One region of the Paenibacillus sp. FSL R5-0908 genome, then DNA from elsewhere that is predicted to be linked to it. Evidence: riboswitches for the same ligand, from Rfam matches in the RefSeq annotation. Region 1 holds a riboswitch; the other holds the start of a gene.
What was found. A riboswitch is a leader RNA that binds a small molecule or an ion and turns the genes downstream of it on or off. The one in region 1 is predicted to bind cyclic di-AMP.
Positions count from the first base shown of each region.

Region 2: it holds a riboswitch for cyclic di-AMP, as region 1 does, so the genes downstream of both, MKZ09_RS00190 (3D domain-containing protein) here and MKZ09_RS12090 (KamA family radical SAM protein) in region 1, are expected to answer to the same signal.

Region 1 covers NZ_JBBOUV010000001.1:2,785,899-2,790,321, forward strand. Annotated here, with positions in the region: gene MKZ09_RS12085 (helix-turn-helix transcriptional regulator) at 1-378, opposite strand, end outside; gene MKZ09_RS12090 (KamA family radical SAM protein) at 511-1,686, opposite strand; cyclic di-AMP (ydaO/yuaA leader) riboswitch at 1,819-1,962, opposite strand; gene MKZ09_RS12095 (helix-turn-helix domain-containing protein) at 2,011-3,678, opposite strand; gene MKZ09_RS12100 (ABC transporter substrate-binding protein) at 3,818-4,423, opposite strand, start outside.
Region 2 covers NZ_JBBOUV010000001.1:40,264-44,686, reverse strand. Annotated here, with positions in the region: gene rsmA (16S rRNA (adenine(1518)-N(6)/adenine(1519)-N(6))-dimethyltransferase RsmA) at 1-262, opposite strand, end outside; gene rnmV (ribonuclease M5) at 259-810, opposite strand; gene MKZ09_RS00190 (3D domain-containing protein) at 987-2,153, opposite strand; cyclic di-AMP (ydaO/yuaA leader) riboswitch at 2,439-2,668, opposite strand; gene MKZ09_RS00185 (TatD family hydrolase) at 2,867-3,637, opposite strand; gene MKZ09_RS00180 (HD domain-containing protein) at 3,689-4,423, opposite strand, start outside.

The DNA of each region.
Region 1 (4,423 bases):
AGGATCCGTACGCCGGGTTTCAAGATCCACCGCGAGACTAGAGGTCTGTGGCTCCGTTCCAATCGTTTGCAGCCGTTCAATGGTTCCTTGCGCATGCTCATCTTCAAACACGGAAGAGAGACTGTTAAGTACAGTAATCAGAGAAGTGATATCATACGAACGGAGCAGGCTTTTATCCATTTTATATCCGTCCATGATGCCATATCCACCTTTAGTTCCCTGATACGATACGACCGGGATGCCAGCGGCACAAATCACATCAATATCCCTATAGATTGTTCGCTGGGAAACCTGAAACTCTTCAGCCAGCTTGGAGGCAGATAAAACTTCGTGGTTCAATAGCTTGTAGATCATAGAAATCAATCGTTCCAATTTCATATGTGCATTCCCACCCATTAGTCCATTTCGTGTTACAGCGTGATTATAGCATAGATTTTTCCGGGCTAATTTTGGGAGGGAGGAGTTTTGTTGTTGGTGATGAAGAAATATCCTATGACAGAGTCGATTAATCTATTTACAGATTAAATCCGCAGGCTCGCCTGATAAATCATTAACAGAAATAATAGCATCGTTTTTTTTCACAGGTGGGGTCCAATATTGCTCATTCCCAGGCAGCTCATCGAACCATTCGGCGTCCTTTGGACAATCTAGAATCATAAATTTTCCGTATTCCTGATCTCTGGATTGATGGTATTTGAGATAGGCTTTCCCGTTATCAATGGCGAGAATTTCTATTTTTCCTGAGGTGTGGCTCATGGATAAGCGTACTCTTTTGCCAAGTCCTGAGGTTCTGGCTTTGGCTTCTTCTACAATTTGATAGACTTGCTCGAGCGGTAATACGAAATCCCGGTTTCCGGCAACAGGCCGGTTCACAAAGAAATAGTAGGGTGTAACGCCAGCCCATGAAAGCCGGTCCAATAGTTCCCCTAAAATAACGGGATCATCGTTGATGCCTTTGAGGATGGGAGTCTGATTTACGACAATTGCCCCTGCGTTGTGGAGAGCTTTAAATGCTTTTTTGGCTTCAGGTGTGATTTCACGAGGATGATTGATGTGCGCCATAACATAGATTCGTTTGTCTTCGGTAGAGTAAGTACGAATCAGCTCCAGCAGCTCTTCGTCTTCAGAGATCCGCATCGGATTAAATACGGGTATCTTCGAACCTAGTCTAATGATTTTAACATGCTCAATGCTTCTTAGATTTTCAATAATGGATCTTAGCTTCGGTGTGGAGAGAATTAAACTGTCCCCGCCCGTAAGAAGTACGTTGTTAATCTCCGGATTCTTTGCGATATACTCCAAGCCCGGAGAGACATCAGCCATCGCCTCTTTCACGTCATTTCGGAACAGACGCTTACGGAAACAGTAGCGGCAATAAGCCCCGCAGACCTCGGATACAATCAGCAGTGCAGTGGTTCTATACTTGTGCTGACAACCAGGTACCACATAATTCGTGTCCTCATCGGAGGCGTCCCAGCGCCCATACTCCAGTAGTTCACCTTCGTTAGGAATAACCAGCTTACGGATGGGATCTTCTGGATCATCCCAGTTAATCAAAGACAGATAGTAGTCATTTACACGAAAAACAAACTTGTCCGTAATTTCTTTCAGATTCTCTTTTTCCAGCTCAGACAACATAGTTATTTTGTTAATATCCGTGAAGTACTTTACCTTTTGCACGTACATCTCTCCTTTGTCTCGTAGTGTGAGAAATGAGGGAGCCTTAGTGTCAAAAGCCAATCTACTGCCAGCAGGGTCCAAAAAAAGTACAAAAAGAGACCCTTAGCAAGGGTCTCTGGTTATGTAAATAACATGAAAAGCAGACCCATCCACTGCTGACGAGGTTAGCTGACGGACTCGGGTAAGATGGTACCCTACATTCTAATGCTCAATGATTCGCCCCAATTAACTGGTTCCCCCGCTTTTCAACTGTAAAAGTTGGAAATTAAGCGTAGATAAAGTATACCCTATGAAGTTTTGAAAAGTCAAAAGAGAATCCTAGATTCACCTTCAATTGCTAGCGCTACTTCCGCCGAGTAGTTTAGGCAACAGCGTTAGCAGCTTCTCCCGGGTTAACGCATCACTGGAGTTCCATTTGCTTCCGTCGAGCAGATAAACATGTCCCTGACGTACTGCCGGGAGACTGTTCCAAAGTGAACTGTCTAGTAGTCGTTCCATTGCAGCTCGCGAGTCTTTGCGTTCCGGAATGAACATGAAGATATGATCTCCGGCGTAGGCAGGCAGTCGTGTTGGATCCACTTCGGCGAACCCTAACTCTTCGTCCAATATGGCCTGAATCTCTTCGGTCGGTTGTAAACCACATGGGGCATAAAGCGCAGTGGAGAATCCGGACATTCCCATAGCATATAGATGATCTCCATGATCATAGACCAAAGCAGAGGCGGTTTCTCCAACTTGGAGAGTTGTCGAGTAAAGCTGCTGCCACATGGCTGCGTTTTTGATTGTGAATGACTCCAGCCATGCTTCCGCTTCGCGCTGTTTACCTAGCCAACTGCCTAATGTCCGCATTCGGTTGTCGAGAGGCGCAAATGAATCAAAGGTGAGTGTCGGAGCGATACCAGAAACTGCTCTGTAGGCTCTTTCATCACTATTTGCCAAAATGATCAAATCTGGGTTTAGGGAAGCGGTCAACTGCGGGTCCAGTGGAAACCCGACGTTGGCGAGCTTCTTAAGCCGATGCTTATAGACGCTGTTCCGGGCGAACGCTTCATCTCCACCGATAGGCTTTACACCTAACGCGAGAAGGTCGCCAAGTGTTTCGCCATGATAGACAATACGTTTCGCTCGCTCTGGAATCTCCACCTCATGACCCGTCCAATCCTTGACGGTAAGCTTACGACCTTGCTGATGTGCATATTGTCCGGGTGTAACTCCGGTTTTTTGCCGAAAGCGGCGGCTGAAATAGTATTCATCCGAGAAGCCGACCAGTCTGGCGATTTCCCGCAGTGGTTCAGACGATTCCTGCAGGAATCGTTTGGAATGATTAATTCGCAGATCCGTCAGGTATTCAAGCGGCTTTTTACCTGTAAGCTGTTGAAAGATCGGTGTATACTGCCAGATGGATATCCCCGCCTGTTCAGCCAACTGCTTCACGGTGATACTCTCTGTATAATGCTCCTGAATGAATGTTATGGTCTTTTCTACGGATTCCGTAGGACTTGGCAGGTGTTTGGAAGGGTAATTATGCTCAAAAAGTAGCAGCAGCAATTCTTGGAATTTTAATTGTCGCTTGAATTGTTGTACATCATCGGTATTATTCCTGTTCATGAGCAGCTCTTCGACTAGTCGGATTACCTTGGTGAACGGGTGCACAATTAACTCCCGTCTGCCGGAAAGCAGTTCTCCAGAATATCGTTTAGGATGCTTGGTTGTATAAATTGCTGTAAAGGTGATGAGGTAATAATACAACGTCAGCTCCTGGTTGTTCGTACTATAGGAGATTCCAGGAGATAGTAGATAACATTTATCCGTACTTAGTATCACGCTTTGATTATCGAGGTTCAATTGTCCGTTCCCTCCAGTAAATATGAGAAGGGTATAGTCCTGGGTTGTACGCGTTATTGAGCTTGAATCGGCAGCTTGAATCATCAGTTCGGCCTCGTTTAGCTGAAATAACAGAGAGTGGAGTGGGGGGCAGGACGATGATGTATGCAGCATGGGTTCAGCCTCCGTTCATTTGGTGAGAATGATTATCAATGAATTCATTGTATATAAAAAAAAGAAGCATATCAACAGCTGTTGACATGCTTCTTGCAGTTTTTTATCAGCCTTGTGTTAAACACTTCATCTCGGAAGGTTATTTCATATTCAATAGCTGTGGAATTTCGCCAAGCAGCCATTCTCTTGTTGTCGCATCACTTGAAGTCTTCATGATGTCTTGTGTATAGACATATCCGTTCTTGACGGCAGGAAGGCTCTTCCAGATAGGGCTCTTTAATAGATTCTCTGTGGATTGTTTTGCTTCTTCTGCCACTGGAGTCAAGATGAATATCCGGTCTCCGGCATATTCTTTCAGGACTTCCATGGATACTTCCTGGAACCCTTTACCTTCATCAAGTATCTTTTGAATAGCTGGGGTTGCCTTGAAGCCATTCTCCCCATAGAGTACCTGTGAAAGTCCGGTTGCTGCCATTATAAACAGTCTGTCTCCTGGATAATAAGTGAAGACCGCAGCGGTTTCGCCTTCTTTCATGCCTGCGGATTTCAATAGCTTCCACATGTTCTCTTCAGCGGTTTTATACTGCGCAAGCCATGCTTCTGCTTCAGTCGTTTTACCAACAATTCCACCAATGTCCAGCATACGTTCCTGGAGTGGGGCAAAGGTATTAAATATTATCGTTGGTGCAATTTTGGAGAGCTGCTCGAAATCAGCTTCATCTGTGCCCGCATAGATGATCAGGTC
Region 2 (4,423 bases), 2.7 Mb from region 1:
ATATTGGAATCAGTCTACGGTCAATCTCTACGGCAGTTACAGCACCCGCTGTTAGTGCCAGACGCTCCGTCAGCGCTCCAATTCCCGGCCCGATCTCCAGCGCCCCAGAATCGCTATCTAGTCCAGCAGCGTCTACAATCTTGTCCAAAATATTTTGATCAATCAAAAAATTCTGTCCCAGGCTTTTCTTGAACTTGAATCCATAACGTTGAATAATCTCTTTGGTCCGTTTTGGAGTCGAAATTTCCTCTCTACCACTCATGAAGTAATGCCTCCCTGATCAATTTGGGCGAGAGCCCCGGCAAATTCCTCCCGCGTAATCCCAAACATCGCCAGCCGCTTGTACAGCTGTTTGCCGTTACAATATCCGATTCCAAGCAAATTACCAAGCGCCATACGTCTTTCAGCAGCCCGAGGGTGTACAAGCATTCCAGCGGCCATAAGATCATCAATACCAATCAAAGCAGGTGCTCCTTCAAAAGAGGTATGTACATTACGCAGCGCATGACGAATCGCCTCTGGCGATGCATTCTCTACACCGATATCCCCTTTTCGAGTTGCGTCCTTCTCTGGAATAAAAGCATGCTTACAGCCCGGCACCTTCGCTGAAACGATTTTACGAATTCGCTCCCCAGCATGGTCCGGGTCCGTAAGAATAATAACCCCTCTACGTTCCATAGCAAGCGCGATCTTAGCAATTACAGTCCGGTTTACAGCAGAGCCGCCTGTCTCAATGGTATCCGCTTCTACAGCACGCTTAATGGCTACGGTATCGCTTTTGCCTTCAACGACGATTAATTCCTTAATCATATTTCTTGACTCCTTCCAAAAAAAGCAAAAAGAAGAGGATTCGCTCCTCTTCTTTTGGTTAAAGAATGTATAAGTGATGAGCGGTTGCTCTGCGATCAACGAAATGATCATCCAGCGTTCCTTAACGGTTATCATCACTATAGCTTATCAAAGGATTTTTTGCAAAAGCTTCAGTTCTAGTTAAGCTCTGGTTTCACAGGTCCAATCACATAAACGGTACGTGATTTACGGCCGAAATTACGAGCATGGCTCAGGGAATCATAATAGACATCCACTTTATTGCCTTTAATGGCACCGCCAGTATCCTCTGCACGGCGGAATCCAAGCCCATCGATATAAACCCACCAGCCAATAGGAATTACATTCGGATCTACTGCAATTGTACGACCTTCCGTTACGCGTGTTCCGGAGGCAGTTTTAGTACCTATCCCTGGCTCTTCTGACGAATAAGCTGTCATGGAGACGTTCTTAATCATCTTCTTGTACTCAAAATCTACGCCAGCCTTGCTTGTGACGTTCTTAGTCTTAGCGCTAACTTTAGTCGTTTTGGAGGTAGTGCTTGATTTGGAAGTTGTTGTAGCTTTAGCAACTACAGTAGGCTTAGGAAGTGCTTTAGTACCAACGGCAATGATCTTATCTTTTGTTACCGTTTGTACTTCCTTGCCGATCATGCGCATAGAGGCCAGTTCTCCGTCTTGATAGATCTTTTCAATATGCTGAACCATGACGCCTGGTTTGCCTGCCTGTGCCACTCTAACTGTTCCCACAGTAAGGGAGGGATCTGCTGTCTTAATAACACGGAAAGGTAAGTTAGTTGTTCGCTGTACCGTTTGCTTGTTGATACGAACGATCTTAATCTCCATGTCAGCAGAGATGGTGGTGTCTAACGAAGGAAAAATCTTATCATAGCCTTCTAGGTTGATACCCAGTTTGTCAATCGCTTGACCGATAGTGTCTTCGGTCGTATATAACGTTTTTGTTGCTCCGTCCGCAGTAAGGCTAAATTTCTGCGCACGATTGATAACGACACGGTCACCGTCTTTTATTTCATCACTCAGACCTAAAGATAATTCATCATGCGGCTGCAGCGAAATTTGCTCTTTCTCCAACACATCACCTAGAAGTGCTTCTCGCGTTTCAAGTGTCTGTGTTTGCCCGTCTATTACTAAAACTAATTGTTTGTTACTTTGACCGTGTACGTACAGCAGAATTAACAGCGCGATTGCGATTGAAATCACACCTGCAAGTAAAAGTACGCGAGTATTTACTTGCTCCCACCGTAATGCGAAAGACCTGCTGGATGACTGCGAATCATGGGATACCTCTGGTTGGAATAAGCCCATTCTCTCCATCCTCCTTACATAGCCTCGTCGTCAATTTGTATATCATGAGGACTGAATTTCTTTGACGAAACTATTTGAGATTGTCACAGGATACGCACGTATTAACTTAGCGTCTCCTGCTCATGGATCGCCTGCTCGGCACAGCTACTCCCACACCTGTTATATAACAGTATGCGGGCAACATTCAGTTTATTCAAAAATAAAGAAGCCTAAAAAGAGTTCTCTTGAGGACTCTTTCGTGGCTTCTCCGATGTCAGAATACGCGGGAATGTTTGTGCACGAGGTTGCCTCTCTTACTTGCGCTTACGGGGTTAGCTGTCGGGTTCGGACGAAAGAGAGACGCCCTATTTCAGGTCACCCGCTCACGGCGGTTGCCCTTAAATTCACCCCAAAGACCACGTGAAGAAATCAAATATTGTTCTGCGGCAATTCCTAGTCGTATTCAAGATACAGGCATGCGGCAGTCCAATATTGGTTCCCCCGTTCTCCATACGGAGACTCAGCGAGACGATCCATGAATCAATGGCTGTCACAATAACAACAGCTCACATCACTGAAAAGATGATATCCTGTTTTGATGCATGTTGTAAAGGACGATTCAACCACGTTTACGCAAATATATGGTTAAAATATTGTAATAATCAGCCGTTTTTATATTAAAAAAGTTTAATATATCGGCTATTCTCTATTTTTCACCCATTTTACTCCTGTTTTCAGACAATCCCAAATCGTTCCAGTGCGTTCGCATACGTAATTTTAGCCAATTCTTCCCATGTTAACCCTTTAATTTCAGCCGCAGCCTCTGCTACTAACTTCACATGAGCACTCTCATTTCGCTTGCCTCGGAAGGGGTGTGGAGTCAAATATGGAGCGTCTGTTTCGATCAATAATCGGTCCAATGGCGTCTGTGCAAGCACCTCTTTAGGCACTCTGGCATTTTTGAACGTGATCGGTCCTCCAAATGACAAATGAAATCCAAGGTCTAGGCACATTTTTGCTGTTTCCCAGCTGCCTGAGAACGAATGCATTACGCCACCAATTTCATTTGCTTTTTCCTCCCGTAAAATCCGTACGACATCTTCATGAGCATCACGGTCATGTATACAGATTGGCATTTTTAGTTCACGGGCTAGTCCAATTTGTTTGCGGAAGACCTCCTGCTGTACATCCTTGGGAGAGGTATCCCAATAATAATCCAACCCAATCTCTCCGATGGCCACCACTTTCTCATGGCTGCAAAGAGAGGCGATCCAATCGAGGTCGCCCTCTTTCATATCAATCGCATCCTGTGGATGCCAGCCCACCGCTGCATAAATATAATCATAAGATTCAGCCAGCTTCATCGTTGAAGGGATCGTTTCCCGGTTAAATCCAATATTGATCATCTTGCTGACTCCGGCCTCTACTGCACGAGCTATAACTTCCTCGCGATCCTCGTCGAATTGAGGCGCATCTAGATGTGTATGTGTGTCGAACAGATACATTTTAAAGCTCACTCCTTGTTGTTTTTATCAATAGTTCCATAAATATTTGTATTATTTTGCAAAAATCTCTGCTACAGAAGAGGGCAAGCGTGTAAGGGCTTTTTTCAGCTTATCCTGCGGAAAATATAGGTGATATCTGCCACGATGAATTCCGCTTATTGAGCGCACAATATCCGATACCTCTGAAATTTCCCGCAATTGCTCATTCCGATCAAGCAGTAAAATTTGATTATTGTCGAAGGCTGCTCCTGGACGGAACACATCATAAGGCAAATCTGTCGGATAATCAATCTCTAAGTCATATTCTGGGTTAAGTCCCGCTCCCGCAAAACTGCTGCGGATTTCCGCAATCATATCTGTATCCAAATTCTCGATCTCTACATATTTATACAGTTTACGATGAATAAAACGGGTACACAAGTCGCTTAATAACTCATCTTCTTCAAGTGTCCATTGCATAAAAGCAGTCTGTACCAGTGCCTCATCAAGCATTAAATATTGCTTCACTGTTACTTCTCCTCGAAAGAGATCTTCCAGCGGAGCGATCATAAAGCGAAATTTGTACCCCTCTTGGAACAATTCTTTAGCTCTACGGAAGATTTGACGCAAAATAATTTCAGAGCTGCGCGTCACCGGATGAAAATATACCTGCCAGTACATTTGATAACGCGACATTAAATAATCTTCAATGGCATGCATACCTGATTCTTTTACTACAATCCGCCCATTATAAGGACGAAGCATTCTCAAAATCCGATCAATGTCGATGGTTCCATAGTTTACACC